Linked DNA regions of Allochromatium vinosum DSM 180. The protein of the gene in region 1 interacts with the protein of each later gene in a pairwise test. Links are inferred from orthologs where the notes say so. Each region holds a gene or a part of one and is shown on either strand. Other genes may lie near its edges.

The links.
Region 2: the proteins of ALVIN_RS12190 (region 1) and ALVIN_RS10685 interact in binary tests that used the Escherichia coli proteins (3 or more experiments, as listed by UniProt). The link is inferred for Allochromatium vinosum DSM 180 from one-to-one orthologs.

Annotation. Positions count from the first base shown.
Region 1 is NC_013851.1:2,765,353-2,772,367, reverse strand. What follows is about bases 4,214-6,982. They hold ALVIN_RS12190 (sulfate/molybdate ABC transporter ATP-binding protein), read left to right. Parts: upstream 4,214-4,939; coding sequence 4,940-6,025; downstream 6,026-6,982. Other genes in these bases: ALVIN_RS12185 (CysB family HTH-type transcriptional regulator), read left to right, coding at 6,027-6,959; cysW (sulfate ABC transporter permease subunit CysW), read left to right, coding at 4,214-4,905. Also shown: ALVIN_RS12215 (nitrite/sulfite reductase), read right to left, coding at 1-766; ALVIN_RS12210 (CysB family HTH-type transcriptional regulator), read left to right, coding at 889-1,830; ALVIN_RS12205 (sulfate ABC transporter substrate-binding protein), read right to left, coding at 1,900-2,916; sulfate ABC transporter permease subunit CysT, read left to right, coding at 3,143-4,021; more of cysW, read left to right, coding at 4,021-4,213. UniProt on the Escherichia coli protein: Part of the ABC transporter complex CysAWTP involved in sulfate/thiosulfate import. Responsible for energy coupling to the transport system.
Region 2 is NC_013851.1:2,451,260-2,458,331, forward strand. Bases 2,680-5,505 are described here. They hold ALVIN_RS10685 (glutamate-5-semialdehyde dehydrogenase), read left to right. Parts: upstream 2,680-3,368; coding sequence 3,369-4,643; downstream 4,644-5,505. Other genes in these bases: ALVIN_RS18305 (nucleotidyl cyclase domain-containing protein), read right to left, coding at 2,873-3,082; ALVIN_RS10690 (NAD(P)/FAD-dependent oxidoreductase), read left to right, coding at 4,790-5,505. In the rest of the region: ALVIN_RS17140 (glycosyltransferase family 4 protein), read right to left, coding at 1-89; ALVIN_RS17145 (methyltransferase domain-containing protein), read right to left, coding at 279-2,585; more of ALVIN_RS10690, read left to right, coding at 5,506-6,247; ALVIN_RS17820 (hypothetical protein), read left to right, coding at 6,326-6,493; nadD (nicotinate-nucleotide adenylyltransferase), read left to right, coding at 6,567-7,072. UniProt on the Escherichia coli protein: Catalyzes the NADPH-dependent reduction of L-glutamate 5-phosphate into L-glutamate 5-semialdehyde and phosphate. The product spontaneously undergoes cyclization to form 1-pyrroline-5-carboxylate.

The DNA.
Region 1 (7,015 bases):
GGACCAGATTCTTGAGCCTGGACTTGTAGGGATCGGGCTGCCGCCCGTCGCGCGCATAGACGCGCAGGATCGCCTCGATCCAGGTCAGCAGATGCGGCCAGTGAACGAAGGGCGTCAGCTCCTGGGCCAATCGCGGTCCGCGTCCCAGTCCGCCGCCGACCAGCACCCGGAAGCCCAGCTCACCGCGCGCATCGCGCACCAGTTCCAGCCCCAGATCCTGCGCCGCCAGGGTGACGCGATCGGTGCGCGCCCCGTGGATGCCGATCTTGAACTTGCGCGGCAGTTGGCCCATGAGTGGATGTGTCAGACGCCATTGGTCGAGGATCGCGTGCCAGGGGCGCGGGTCTTCCAGCTCGTCGGCGGCCAGCCCGGCGAGCGGATCGACGACGATGCCGCGAATGCCGTTGCCCGAGGTCAGAAAGCTCGACAGTCCGACCTCGGCCAGCTCGGCGAGGATCTGCGGCACGGCGCCGATCGCCGGGCCGGTGAACTGGATGGTCTGGCGTGTGGTGAGATGCACCTCGCCCAACGCATACTCGCGGGCGATACGCGCCAGCCGACGCAACGGCTCGCTGGAGAGCCGACCCTGGGGCACGGCCACGCGCAGCATGGTGGTCTCGCGCAGTCGGTAGAGTCCGTGCAGCAGGCGCAGTGGGCGGAACGCTTCCTCGCTCAGATCGCCGTTCAGATAGGCCTGGGTCTGATCGCGGAAGCGGGTGATGTGCTCCAGGAGGCGGAGCGGCTCATCGGCGTCGTTCAGGTGCATGGGATACTCGCGATTCGTCTCGGGGATGAGGAATGCGGGCCATGCTAGCGAGCGCCGTTAGGACGCAGAAGGAATTTCGAGTTAGATTGATATGACTTTGGGTTATTTGGAGTTCGAGCGCGATGAATCTGCAACAACTGCGCTATGTCCAGGAGGTCGCGCGTCAGGGACTCAATGTCTCGGCGGCGGCCGAGGCGCTCTTCACCTCCCAGCCGGGCGTTTCCAAGCAGATCCGCCAGCTTGAGGACGAACTCGGGATCGAGATCTTCCGCCGCCAGGGCAAGCGTCTGGTGGCCGTCACCGAGCCGGGGCGCCATGTCCTGGCCATCGCCGCGCGGCTGCTCGGCGAGCTGGACAACCTGCGCCAGATCGGCGCCGAGTTCGGTCAGGAGACGGCGGGCTGTCTGACCATCGCCACCACTCACACCCAGGCGCGCTATGTGCTGCCGCCGGCGATCCGTGACTTCATAGCGCGCTACCCGGATGTCCGGCTGTCGTTGCGTCAGGGCAATCCGACCCAGGTGTGCGATCTGGTGATCGCCGGCGAGGCCGATCTGGTCATCGCCACCGAGGCCGTGGCCGAGGCGCCCGAACTCCTGAGCCTGCCTTGCTATGCCTGGAACCGCTGTGTCATCGCTCCGCTGGGTCATCCGATCCTGGAGAGCGACCCGCTGTCGCTGGAAGCCATCGCCCGCTGGCCGATCGTGACCTATGACGGCGCCTTCACCGGACGCGGGCTGATGAATCGCGCCTTCCATACGCATGGACTGGAGCCGCGCATCGTGCTGACGGCGCTCGATGCCGATGTCATCAAGACTTATGTGCGCATGGGGCTGGGGATCGGACTCATCGCTCAAATGGCCCACGATCCCCAGACCGATGCGGGGCTGGGTGTGGTCGACGCGAGCCATCTGTTCGACGCCAGCGTCACCCACTTGGGAATCCGCCGCAAATCCTGGCTGCGGGGCTATGTCTATGCCTTCATCGAGGGCTTCGCCCCCCACCTGACGCGCCGGGTGATCGAGCGCGCCCTGAGCGAAGGGGGCAGCGACTATGAGATCTGAGCCGATCGCTCCGGCGCCTCGATTCTGTCGATCCCCGGCGCGGCCAGGAATCGTCCGGGGCTCCAGGGATCAGCGTGCCGAGGGACTGTAGATCTGATCGAACACCCCGCCATCGGCGAAGTGCTTCTGCTGCGCGGCCTGCCAGCCGCCGAGATCATCGATCCGCACCAGATCGACCTCGACGAACTGGCCCTTGTGCTGGGCCGCTACCTCGGGGTCGGTCGGGCGATAGAAATGCTTGGCGGCCAGCTCCTGCCCCTCCTTGGTGTAGAGAAATTCCAGATAGGCGGTCGCGACCGCGCGCGTCCCCTTCTTGTCCACCGTGCGATCGACGACCGTGACCGGCGGTTCGGCCAGGATCGACAGCGAGGGCACCACGATCTCGAACTGGTCGGCGCCGAATTCCTTGAGGGCCAGGAAGGCTTCGTTCTCCCAGGACAGAAACACATCGCCGATGCCGCGCTGGGCGAAGGTCGTGGTCGAGCCGCGCGCGCCGGAATCCAGCACCGGGACGTTCTTGTAGAGCCGGGTGATGTAGTCCTTCACCTTGGCTTCGTCGCCGCCGTATTGCTTCTCCGCCCAGGCCCAGCCGGCCAGATAGTTCCAGCGCGCCCCGCCCGAGGTCTTGGGGTTGGGCGTGATGACGGAGACGCCGTCCTGGACCAGATCGCCCCAGTCTTTGATGCCTTTCGGATTGCCCTTGCGCACCAGGAACACGATGGTCGAGGTGTAGGGCGCGCTGTTGAGCGGCAGGCGCGACGGCCAGTCCTTGGCCAGAAGGCCGGTCTCGGCGATGGCGTCGATGTCATAGGCCAGGGCCAGCGTCACGACATCGGCCTCCAGGCCGTCGATCACCGCGCGCGCCTGCTTGCCGGCGCCGCCGTGCGACTGCTGGATCTGGAGCTTCTCGCCGGTCTTGTCCGCCCAATGCCGGATGAAGATCGGGTTGAGTTCCTGATAGAACTCGCGGGTCGGATCATAGGAGACGTTGAGCAGGGTGGTGGCGGCTTGGGTTGGGGCAAGGCTGGAGAGACCCAGCACAGCGCCGGCGAGCAGTGATTTCAGTGGAAGAGGCGACTTCATCATGGATTCCTCGGGGTTGGTGGGCATGGATCGATAGTGGCGGCTATTTGAAAGCCGGCGTCGTCCCACACCAACCAACAAAAATTGCAAAACTTATCTGCGCGCGGCTGGCCGCCGACATGGCGAGATATAGTCATATCGAATAACGAAATAACCTTTCGTTCGTTTTGGTTATTTCGGAGTTGCACTACTCTCCTGGGCCTCATCGTCCGCCACCGAGGCCATCACCATGACACACCGGATGCCGCTACCGTTCGGCGCCGCGCCAGTCTTCACTCCGATCCGCCAGACGCGGGTGCTGCCGGGCTTCCCGCTGGCGCTCGGCTACACCCTGGTCTATCTGTCGCTGATGGTGCTGATTCCGCTGTCGGCGGTCTTCATCAAGAGCGCGAGCCTGTCGTGGCCGGAGTTCTGGGCCGTGGTCTCGGAGCCGCGCGTGGCGGCGACGTACCGACTCTCCTTCGGCGCCGCGCTGCTGGCGGCGGCGATCAACGCCGTCTTCGGACTCATGCTGGCCTGGGCCCTGGTGCGGTACGAGTTTCCGGGCAAGAAGCTGATCGACGCCCTGGTCGATCTGCCCTTCGCCCTGCCGACGGCGGTGGCCGGTATCGCGCTCACGGCGCTCTATGCCGGCAACGGCTGGATCGGCGCGTGGCTGGAGCCGCTCGGGATCAAGGTCGCCTTCACCTCGCTCGGGGTGCTGGTGGCGCTGGTCTTCATCGGCGTGCCCTTCGTGGTGCGCACCGTGCAGCCGATCCTCGAAGACCTGGAGACCGAGCTGGAGGAGGCCGCCGCGAGTCTCGGCGCGAACCGCCGTCAGACCTTCACCCGCGTCCTGCTGCCGGTACTGCTGCCGGCGCTCCTGACCGGATTCGCGCTGGCCTTTGCCCGCGCCGTGGGTGAATACGGCTCGGTCATCTTCATCGCCGGCAACATCCCGATGGTCTCGGAGATCACGCCGCTGATCATCATCACCAAGCTCGAACAGTACGACTATGTCGGCGCGACCGCCGTGGCGGTGGTGATGCTGGTCTTTTCGTTCATCATGCTGCTCGCCATCAATCTGTTGCAGGCGTGGAGCGCCAAGCGCACCGGGAGGAATCGCTGATGGCCGTCGCCGGAGTCCTGCATGGGCGTATCGATGCCTGCCGCTATGAAGCCAATGCCGCGACCTGTGAGTCACCCTGGGTCCGGCGTCTGATCCTCGGTACGGCCCTGAGCTTCTTCGCGCTCTTTCTGCTGATGCCGCTGATCGCGGTCTTCGCCGAGGCGCTGCGCAAAGGCTGGTTCACCTATGTCACCGCGCTCTCCGACCCGGACGCGCTGGCGGCGGTACGCCTGACACTGCTGATCGCGGCGATTGCGGTGCCGCTCAACCTGGTGTTCGGCGTGGCGGCGGCCTGGTCGATCGCCAAGTTCGAGTTTCGCGGCAAACGCTTTCTGACCACGCTCATCGACCTGCCGTTCTCGGTCTCGCCGGTGATTGCGGGTCTGATCTTCGTGTTGCTGTTCGGCGCGCACGGCTGGTTCGGCGCCTGGCTGTTTGAGCACGATATCCAGATCGTCTTTGCCGTGCCCGGACTGGTGCTGGCGACGGTGTTCGTCACCTTTCCCTTCGTCGCCCGCGAGCTGATCCCGCTGATGGAGGCGCAGGGCCGCGAGGAGGAGGAGGCCGCCGTGGTGCTGGGCGCGAACGGGTTCCAGGTCTTCTGGCGCGTCACTCTGCCCAACATCAAGTGGGGTCTGCTCTATGGCGTCATTCTCTGCAACGCGCGGGCGATGGGCGAGTTCGGCGCGGTGAGCGTGGTCTCCGGCCACATCCGTGGCCAGACCAACACCCTGCCGCTGCACGTCGAGATCCTCTACAACGAATATCAGTTTGCCGCCGCCTTCGCCGTGGCCTCGCTGCTGGCGCTGTTGGCGCTCGTCACGCTGGGGCTCAAGTCGCTCGTCGAATGGAAGGCCCGTCAACACGCCCCGGTGGACGCCTGACCCGAACACCGCCATCAGCATTCAGGATTTCAGCATGAGCATCCAGGTCGAACACATCCACAAGACCTTCGGTTCCTTCGTCGCGCTCGACGATGTCTCGCTCGACTTCCCGACCGGCGCCCTGACCGCGCTGCTCGGCCCCTCGGGCTGCGGCAAGACCACGCTGCTGCGGGTCATCGCCGGACTGGAACGCGCCGACGGCGGGCGGGTCGTCCTCGCCGGCGAGGATGCCTCCGACACCCATGTGCGTCAGCGCCGGGTCGGTTTCGTCTTCCAGCACTATGCGCTGTTCCGGCACATGACGGTGTTCGAGAACGTCGCCTTCGGACTGCGGGTCAAGCCCCGACGCGAACGTCCGAAAGAGGCCGAGATCCGTGCGCGGGTGAGGCGTCTGCTCGAACTGGTCCAGCTCGCGCCGCTCGCCGACCGCTTCCCGAGTCAGTTGTCCGGCGGCCAGCGTCAGCGCATCGCGCTTGCGCGCGCCCTGGCGGTTGAACCCAAGGTTCTGCTGCTCGACGAGCCTTTCGGCGCGCTCGACGCTCAGGTGCGCAAGGAACTGCGCCGCTGGCTGCGCCGGCTGCACGACGAGCTGCATATCACCTCGGTCTTCGTCACGCATGACCAGGAAGAGGCGCTGGAAGTGGCCGACCGGGTGGTGCTGATGAATCGCGGTCGGGTCGAGCAGCAGGGCACGCCGATCGAGGTCTACGAACAGCCGGCCACGCCCTTCGTCTATGGCTTCCTCGGAGCCGTCAATACCTTCCACGGCCGCATCGAGGGCGGGAGGCTGCGCGTGGGCGAGGCGACACTTGTACATGAGGCGGCGGCACTGGCACCGGGTGCCGAGGCCATCGCCTTCGCCCGTCCACACGAACTGGAGATCCTCACCGACCCGGACAGTGCCGAGGGCATCGCCGCTACGGTGTCGCGTCTGCTGAACTTCGGCGCCAATGCCACGGTCGAGCTCGACAGTCCGGCGTCGACCGCGGACAGCGGCAGACCGGTGCACTACGAGGTCGTGCTGCCGCGCGATCAGGTGCAGGCGCTCGGACTGGTCGCTGGACAGCGCGTGCGGCTGGTGCCTTCGCGCCTCCGCGTCTTCGAGCACCGAGCGGCCTGAGATGAACCTCCAGCAATTGCGCATCGTGCGCGAGACCGCGCGCCGTCAGTTCAATCTGACCGAAGTGGCCAACGCGCTCTTCACCGCCCAGTCGGGCGTCTCCAAGCATATCAAGGATCTGGAGGACGAACTGGGCGTGGAGCTGTTCGCGCGCCGCGGCAAGCGTCTGCTGGGACTGACCGCGCCCGGACGGGAACTGCTGCCGATTGTCGAGCGTATCCTGCTCGATCTCCAGAACATCAAGCGGCTGGGCGAGCAGTTCGCGCAACAGGACACCGGACATCTGGCCATCGCCACCACCCACACCCAGGCCCGTTATGCCCTGCCGCCGGTGGTGACACGCTTCAAGTCACACTTTCCCAGGGTGCATCTGGAACTGCATCAGTGCGGTCCGGGCGAGATCGTCGAGCGTCTGCGCTCGGGCGAGGCCGACATCGGCATCGCCACCGAGGCGCTGGCCGACGAACCGGATCTGGTGAGCTTTCCCTTCTATGAATGGCGCCATGCGCTGATTGTCCCGGAGGGGCATCCGCTGACGGTGGCCGGTCCGCTGACGCTGGAGACGATCGCCGAGTATCCGCTCATCACCTACCATCCCGGCTACACCGGGCGGGCGCGCATCGACGCTGCCTTCGCGCGCGCCGGACTGGTGCCGGAGATCGTCATGTCGGCGCTCGACGCCGATGTCATCAAAGCCTATGTCGAACTGGGGCTTGGGGTCGGACTCATCGCGGCGATGGCCTGGCACCCCGCCCGCGACGCCGGACTGCGGCTGATCGAACTGCCTGACCTCTTTGAGACCAACACCGCCCGGCTGGGCCTGAGACGCGGGCGCTATCTGCGCGACTATGCCCTGAGCTTCATCCGTGCGTGCGCGCCGGAACTGACGGCGGACCGGATCAGGGAGGCGGTCTTTCCCAAGACGGCGGTCTGACACGGCAGGCTCCAGGGTCTCGATGCTCGGCGAGCAGACGCCGATCGATCGGTTCA
Region 2 (7,072 bases), 310 kb from region 1 along the record:
TGCTTGAACGCCAATGCGCGGTTTATAAAAACTCGCTCGCACCCGCCAAAAGTTGCCCATGGATAAACAAAGCAGACCTTGGTTCGCATAATAATTAAGCGCGCTCTTTATTGAGTTGGATTTTGATTGAATTCAATCCCCAGCAACACCCGAATCTCCCCAGGCTTTATCCTGGCTTGCGCGTGATTTCGCGGAGTGCATTGAGAAAACAGCCAAGCAGTCGAGGTCAATTACTGACCCACGACCACCAGATCAAGGGAGCTTAGTGTTTTTGCGCTTCAAAAAGATTGATAAAGAGACCATATTCCTTGCCGGCTCGTCACTTTCGCCATCAACGTATCGAAACGAGCTTGCCATGTCGTTTGCGCAAGAAACGACTCCAAGTCACTCGGCGAACGACTCTCATTGAGCGCAAGATCAAGTGAATGGGCAATAGTTTCTTTTTCAGAGAAATATGTCATAGGAAATCTATCAAGATGGCGAATGCCCGTCACTATCACCGGCAGGCCAAAGTATAGATACTCATAAATCTTTATTGGATCCACTGCTTCGGACAATTCCCCCTCAACAAATGGAATCATACCAGCAGACCAGGAAGAAACCTTTTTGTGCAGATCGCTCGGCAGCATTTTTCCCAACAAAGATACGTTGGGCGCGGCAGCCGCTTTTTTCCTTACCCAATCGGGTTCTCCATATCCGACAACCTCAAAAACAATATCTGCGCGCTCTTTCGCCAGAAAGAAGAGTGTAGGCCAGTCAAACCAAGCGTCAGTCAAATGACCGAAATAGCCAACTATCTTTTTTTCATTGTTTTGAGATCCAGCTATATTCCTTGCTTCAACACCCAAAGTTTCGGCGCTATAACCATTGCCAATTACGGTAATATCAGAACGAATATCTGAAAATTTTTCTCGCAATGGCGGGGATACGGCACAAACAAAATCGGCTTGAAGCACAAGCGATCTTTCCGTCGACTCTTCAAACCAAGGTGCCTGACCAACTCGATGAAAAGCCTCCCACTCGTCCATAATATCATAAATAATAACAAACCCTCTTTTTCGCAGAAAATCAACAAGCCTTACGAGCTTTTGCTCTGGCATAGTGATCAAAAAGTGCGCAGATTCAAAATTCGCAGACAATTCATTGGAATTCGCCACGAATTCAAACAGCGGAACTTGAATTATATTATGAAAAACCTCGCCGCACCCCTTTGATAGCAATTCATTTGGCGACCATTGCCAGGCAACAAAAAGAACGAGGTAACCATTTTTTGAGTAATATTTTGCAGCATTAATGGGCCGCTGATTGACCAACTCCTCAAATTCGAATGCGCACGGGATGATCACGATTTTTTTGCTTTCGTTTGCAGCATCGACCCATGCAGCCCTATCAGTTTGTGCAGCGGCGTTTATTATGCTTTTTTGACTGGAACTCAATTCCCTGCGAAGTCTTCTTGACACATAAGAATAGCGATGCCGATTCAATTTATTCCGAATTCTTTCAGGCAGGCGCCAATAAATAGATTTCAAAAATGCGTATCGCTGCTCTGAAGAAAATACCGAGCCGTAGAATTTTTTCATGAACCGAAGTGGCCGAGTGAGACGCCAAGAAGTAGAAGACAAAAATTCTTTCACCTCCGAATCACATTCAATGACAGATCGATTGAGACTGTCTATCTCGGCCTCTCGTTCGGCGACAGCCTGATTGAGGTGAGCTATCTGAGTCTCTCGCTCGGCAGCAGTCTGATTGAGGCGAGCCACCTCGGCCTCTCGCTCAGCGACAGCCTGATTGAGGTGAGCTATCTGAGCCTCTCGCTCGGCAGCAGTCTGATTGAGGCGAGCCACCTCGGTTTCTCGCTCAGCGATGGATTGCCTAAAATCATTCAATAAAAATTTTTTGTCTTCTCGCTCAATTTCGCAATCATTTAAAGTCAGTTTGAGTGAAGCTGCCCATGCCGGATCTATATAAACAAGAAAAATTTGATGACCAACCCATTGAGTATTCGGAAGTTTAGAGCACTCAATCACTCTAGACCAAACAAGACAAAACCCATTTTCCAAGTGAATGGGTATATTGTTTGGCAAAAACGTGTAAAAATGCTCATCAATACGATCTATTTCTCGATAAGGCAGCACCAGTACAATGGCTTTGTTGGCCCGGGCACTGAGATTTCTCAAGATCTCGCATGGGTTAAAAAAATGCTCGAGAGTATTCGACGAATAAACTACGTCATAAATTTCGTTTTTTTCATTCCGGTCCAGCCAGTTGGAATTAAAAAATTTGAGCAGTGGATAGCGTATTTTTGCTTTTTGTATGGCAGTCATGGAAAAATCAACACCACACAATAGCGATGGGTTTATATAGCTTGCCCAAACATCCAACCCATCGCCTTGAGCACACCCCCAATCGACGAAAGTCAGTGACTCACGACGCATGGCATCAATCAGCCATGAAGGCAGGTTGGAAATAGCGGTTTGAGCAAAAAATCTAGACTGACGAGGACCATTAAAATCTTCCCAATTCTCCACGAAGCGTTTATCCCAATATTCTTTAGAGTTAATCCCGATCTCGATACCATCTTTCATTTTTAAATTTCTCTGCGGAATATTCGATGACTGATTGCGCAAAATAAAAAAGCGAGCAAATGCAGATCTTGCAACAGCGGAATAAGGTCGACAACATGGTCGATCACTTGAATCCAAGCAGACCTCTTCATGGCATCAGCTCAATCACCTTCGACTTAGAGTCGGCATCCATATTACCAGCGAGCATTGACTCCAGCTCGATCACCGGCAACGGCTCAGCATAGAGAAACAGGCCGAATCAGGCTGATAATGCAGCACGAATCCATGGCGCTCCAGAGCCAAGCGTATCAGGATCTCAGCATCCGAGCGCCATTGTGCGGATGGAGCGCCATGCCCATGGAGAAGAAGGTGATAAGCGGCATGTCGCCCTCCACGTCGAAGAGGCGCAAGGTTCGACAGCAGCCATCGCAGACCAAAATTACCTGCGCAACAAGCGACGCAGGATCGCGCCGGGTCAACACCATCATGAACTCATCGCCCGAGAGCCGGCAGACCATGTCCGATTCGCGTCACTGTATCTTGAGCCACTGGATCGCGGACGCCATGACCATGGGTGTCGTTGACGTACTCGAACTGATCCATGTCGAATAGAGTGCGGCCAATCCGCCGCCGTAGCGAGCAACCGGCGTCTCGACGAGACCGTCGTGGCGACTGATAGGCTATTTTAATACAGGCGCCGGGTTCTTGGCTCCGTGCGTCTGTGTCAAGTCCGTGGGAATCATGGCATCATGCCCCCGACTTCATCCCATGGTTTCAATGCGCAATCGAGACGGGTTCCGATCCATGACCGATCCAGAGATTCAGGACATCCAGGCTTACATGACCGACCTCGGCCAGCGCGCGCGCGCAGCCTCGCGCCGGCTGGCACGTGCGAGTACGGCCGCCAAGAATTCCGCGCTGCTGGCGATCGCCGAGCGGCTCGACGCCGAGCGCGCGGCGATCGCTGCGGCCAACCGGCGCGATCTGGAGGCCGGTGCGGCCAAGGGGCTGGACGCGGCCCTGCTCGACCGGCTCGAACTGACGCCGGGGCGCATCGATGCGATGATCGAGGGCGTGCGTCAGGTCGCGGCCCTGCCCGATCCGGTCGGTGCCATCACGGACCTCGACTATCGCCCGAGCGGCATCCAGGTCGGGCGCATGCGCGTGCCGCTCGGCGTGGTCGGCATCATCTACGAATCGCGGCCCAATGTCACCGCCGACGCCGCCGCGCTCTGCCTCAAGTCGGGCAATGCCACGGTGCTGCGCGGCGGATCGGAAGCCTTCGCGTCCAACCAGGCGATCGCGCGCTGCATTCAGGCCGGTCTGGCGAGCGCCGGACTGCCCGAGGACGGCGTCCAGGTCGTGGCCACCACCGACCGCGCGGCCGTAGGCGCCATGATCGCCATGCCCGAGTCGATCGACGTCATCATCCCGCGCGGCGGCAAGGGGCTGATCGAGCGCATCAGCCGCGAGGCACGGGTGCCGGTCATCAAGCACCTCGACGGCATCTGTCATGTCTACATCGATGAGCACGCCGATCTCGACAAAGCGTTCGCCATTGCGATGAACGCCAAGACCCAGCGCTACGGCACCTGCAATACGATGGAGACGCTGCTGGTCGACGCGCCCGTGGCGGAGGCCATCCTGCCCCGGCTCGCGGCGGCCTATCGCGAAAAGGGCGTGGAGCTGCGCGGCTGTCCGCGTACGCGCGAACTCATCGTCGACGCCGTCCCGGCGACCGACGAGGATTGGGACACCGAGTATCTGGCGCCCGTCCTGTCGATCCGTGTGGTCGATGGGCTGGACGCGGCCATGGACCACATCACCCGCCACGGCTCGGCCCACACCGACGCCATCGTCACCGAGGATTATTCGCGCGCGCGTCGCTTCTTGCGCGAGGTCGATTCGAGTTCGGTCATGGTCAATGCCTCGACGCGCTTTGCCGACGGCTTCGAATACGGCCTGGGCGCTGAGATCGGCATCAGTACCGACAAGTTCCATGCACGCGGGCCGGTCGGTCTGGAAGGGCTGACCTCGGTGAAGTTCGTGGTGCTGGGTGACGGCGAGGTGCGCGGCTGAGCCGTTTCGAAGCTCGACAAGGCCCGATCGGGCGGTTAAGAATGCGACTTTCAGCGACGCTCGCCGGGAACTCGATGTGGTCGAGCCTACTCGAACGCCGGTCAATGACCTGAACCGACAATAACAGCCTTAGGAGGAACCTTGCCATGGCACGCATCCTGATACTCGGAGCCGGTATCTCCGGCCATACGACCGCCCGTTATCTGGGCAAGTGGGTGGGCAAGCAGCATCAGATCACCGTGGTCTCGCCCAATTCCAAATGGAACTGGATTCCATCCAACATCTGGGTGGGCGTAGGTGAAATGACCGAGCGCCAAGTCACCTTCGAGCTGGCACCCGTCTACAAGAAGATCAACGTCGGTTTCCGGCAGGCACGCGCCGTCTCGATCCATCCCGATGGCGGCGCCGGACACGAGAGCCCCTTCGTCACCATCGAGTACACGGACCCGACTCGGGCCGGTCAGAGCGACGAGATCGAATACGACTATCTGGTCAATGCCACCGGCCCCAAGCTCAACTTCGACGCCACGCCGGGTCTGGGGCCGGAGACGGGCTACACCATGTCGGTCTGCACCCCGTCCCATGCGCTGGAGGCCAACGAGCAGCTCCAGAAGTGCGTCCAGGAGATGAAGGCCGGCGCGCGCAAGACCTTCGTCATCGGCACCGGGCATGGCATGTGCACCTGCCAGGGCGCGGCCTTCGAGTACATCTACAACGTCGATCACGTCCTGCGTGGGGCCGGCGTGCGCCATCTGGCGCGCGTGGTCTGGATCAGCAACGAGTACGAACTCGGCGACTTCGGCATGGGAGGCGTGCACATCACCCGAGGCGGCTATCTGACCAACGGCAAGGTCTTCGCCGAGTCGCTGATGGTCGAGCGCGGCCTGGAGTGGATCACCCGCGCGGCTGTCACCAAGGTCGAGCCGGGCAAGATCCATTACGAGCAGCTCGACGGCAGTGTCCACGAGCTGGAGTTCGATTTCTCCATGCTCATCCCGCCCTTCTCGGGCGTGGGACTCAAAGCCTATGACAAATCCGGGAGCGACATCACCGAGCAACTCTTCGCGCCCAACGGCTTCATGAAGGTCGACGCCGACTACAATCCCAAGCCCTTCGAGGAATGGAGCAAGGCCGACTGGCCGAAGACCTATCAGACCCCGAAGTACAAGAACATCTTCGCCATCGGCATCGCCTTCGCCCCGCCGCATCCGATCAGCAAGGTGATGAAGAGTCCGAGCGGTCTGCAGATCAGCCCGACACCGCCGCGCACCGGCATGCCCTCGGCGACCATTGGGAAGGCTGTGGCCGAGAACATCCGCGATCTGCTCAATGGCGCGACCACGTTGTCGCACACCGCCTCGATGGGCGAGATGGGCGCGGCTTGCGTGGCCTCGACCGGCATGGATCTCTTCAAGGGCACGGCGGCGACCATGACCGTATTCCCGGTGGTGCCGGACTACGAGACCTATCCCGAGTACGGACGCGACATGGATCTGACCTTCGGTGAGATCGGCCTGGCCGGACACTGGATGAAATACCTTCTGCATCATGTCTTCATCTACCAGGCCAAGCTGCGCCCGGGCTGGTCGGTGCTGCCCGACTGAGTCTCTCTCCCAGTGCGCCGGGGCCTGAAGTCGGTACGATCCCGGACTCCGGCGCGTGCATCCCGAATCGAGCGAGGAATGACGACGATGCCCGCCAAGAACAAAGAACCCTATCAGCAGGCCTATTACCCGCCGGTCCCGACCGGTTTCACGCGCTATATGCGCCAATCCATTCCATGGCAGTTCATTCGTTTCTGGATCATCAACTTCAAGATCTTCAAGCTATTGGTGAAGTCGCACAACTGATGGCGGATCGACGGAGCACCGAGCGCCCCGGTTCGACTGGGGCGTCGATGCCGTCAGCGATCCGGGTGCGCGCATGATCGGTCTGCTCGGCGGCACCTTCGACCCCATCCATTTCGGCCATCTGCGCGCGGCCCTGGACTGTCTCCAGGGACTCGCGCTCGATCAGGTTCGCTTCATCCCGCTGCGGATCGCCGTCCATCGTCCGCAGCCGCTGGCGAGCACGGCGCAGCGGCTGGCGATGCTGGAGGCCGCACTCGCCGACGCGCCGGAGTTTGTGCTCGATCGACGCGAGCTGCATCGGGACGGTCCTTCCTATACACTGCACACCCTGCGCTCGCTCCGTGACGAGTTCGGTCCCGAACGCCCGCTCTGTCTGCTGATCGGCGCCGATGCCTATGCGGGTTTTCTCCAGTGGTATCGCCCGTTGGAGATCCTGGAGCTGGCGCATCTGGTGGTCATGCGTCGGCCCGGGCACGATCCGGTCGCCAGTCCCGCCCTGCGACAACTCTATCTGGAACGGGTCTGCGAGGAGCCGCGCTGTCTGGCGGCCCGAGCGGGCGGCCGCATCCTGTTCCAGAC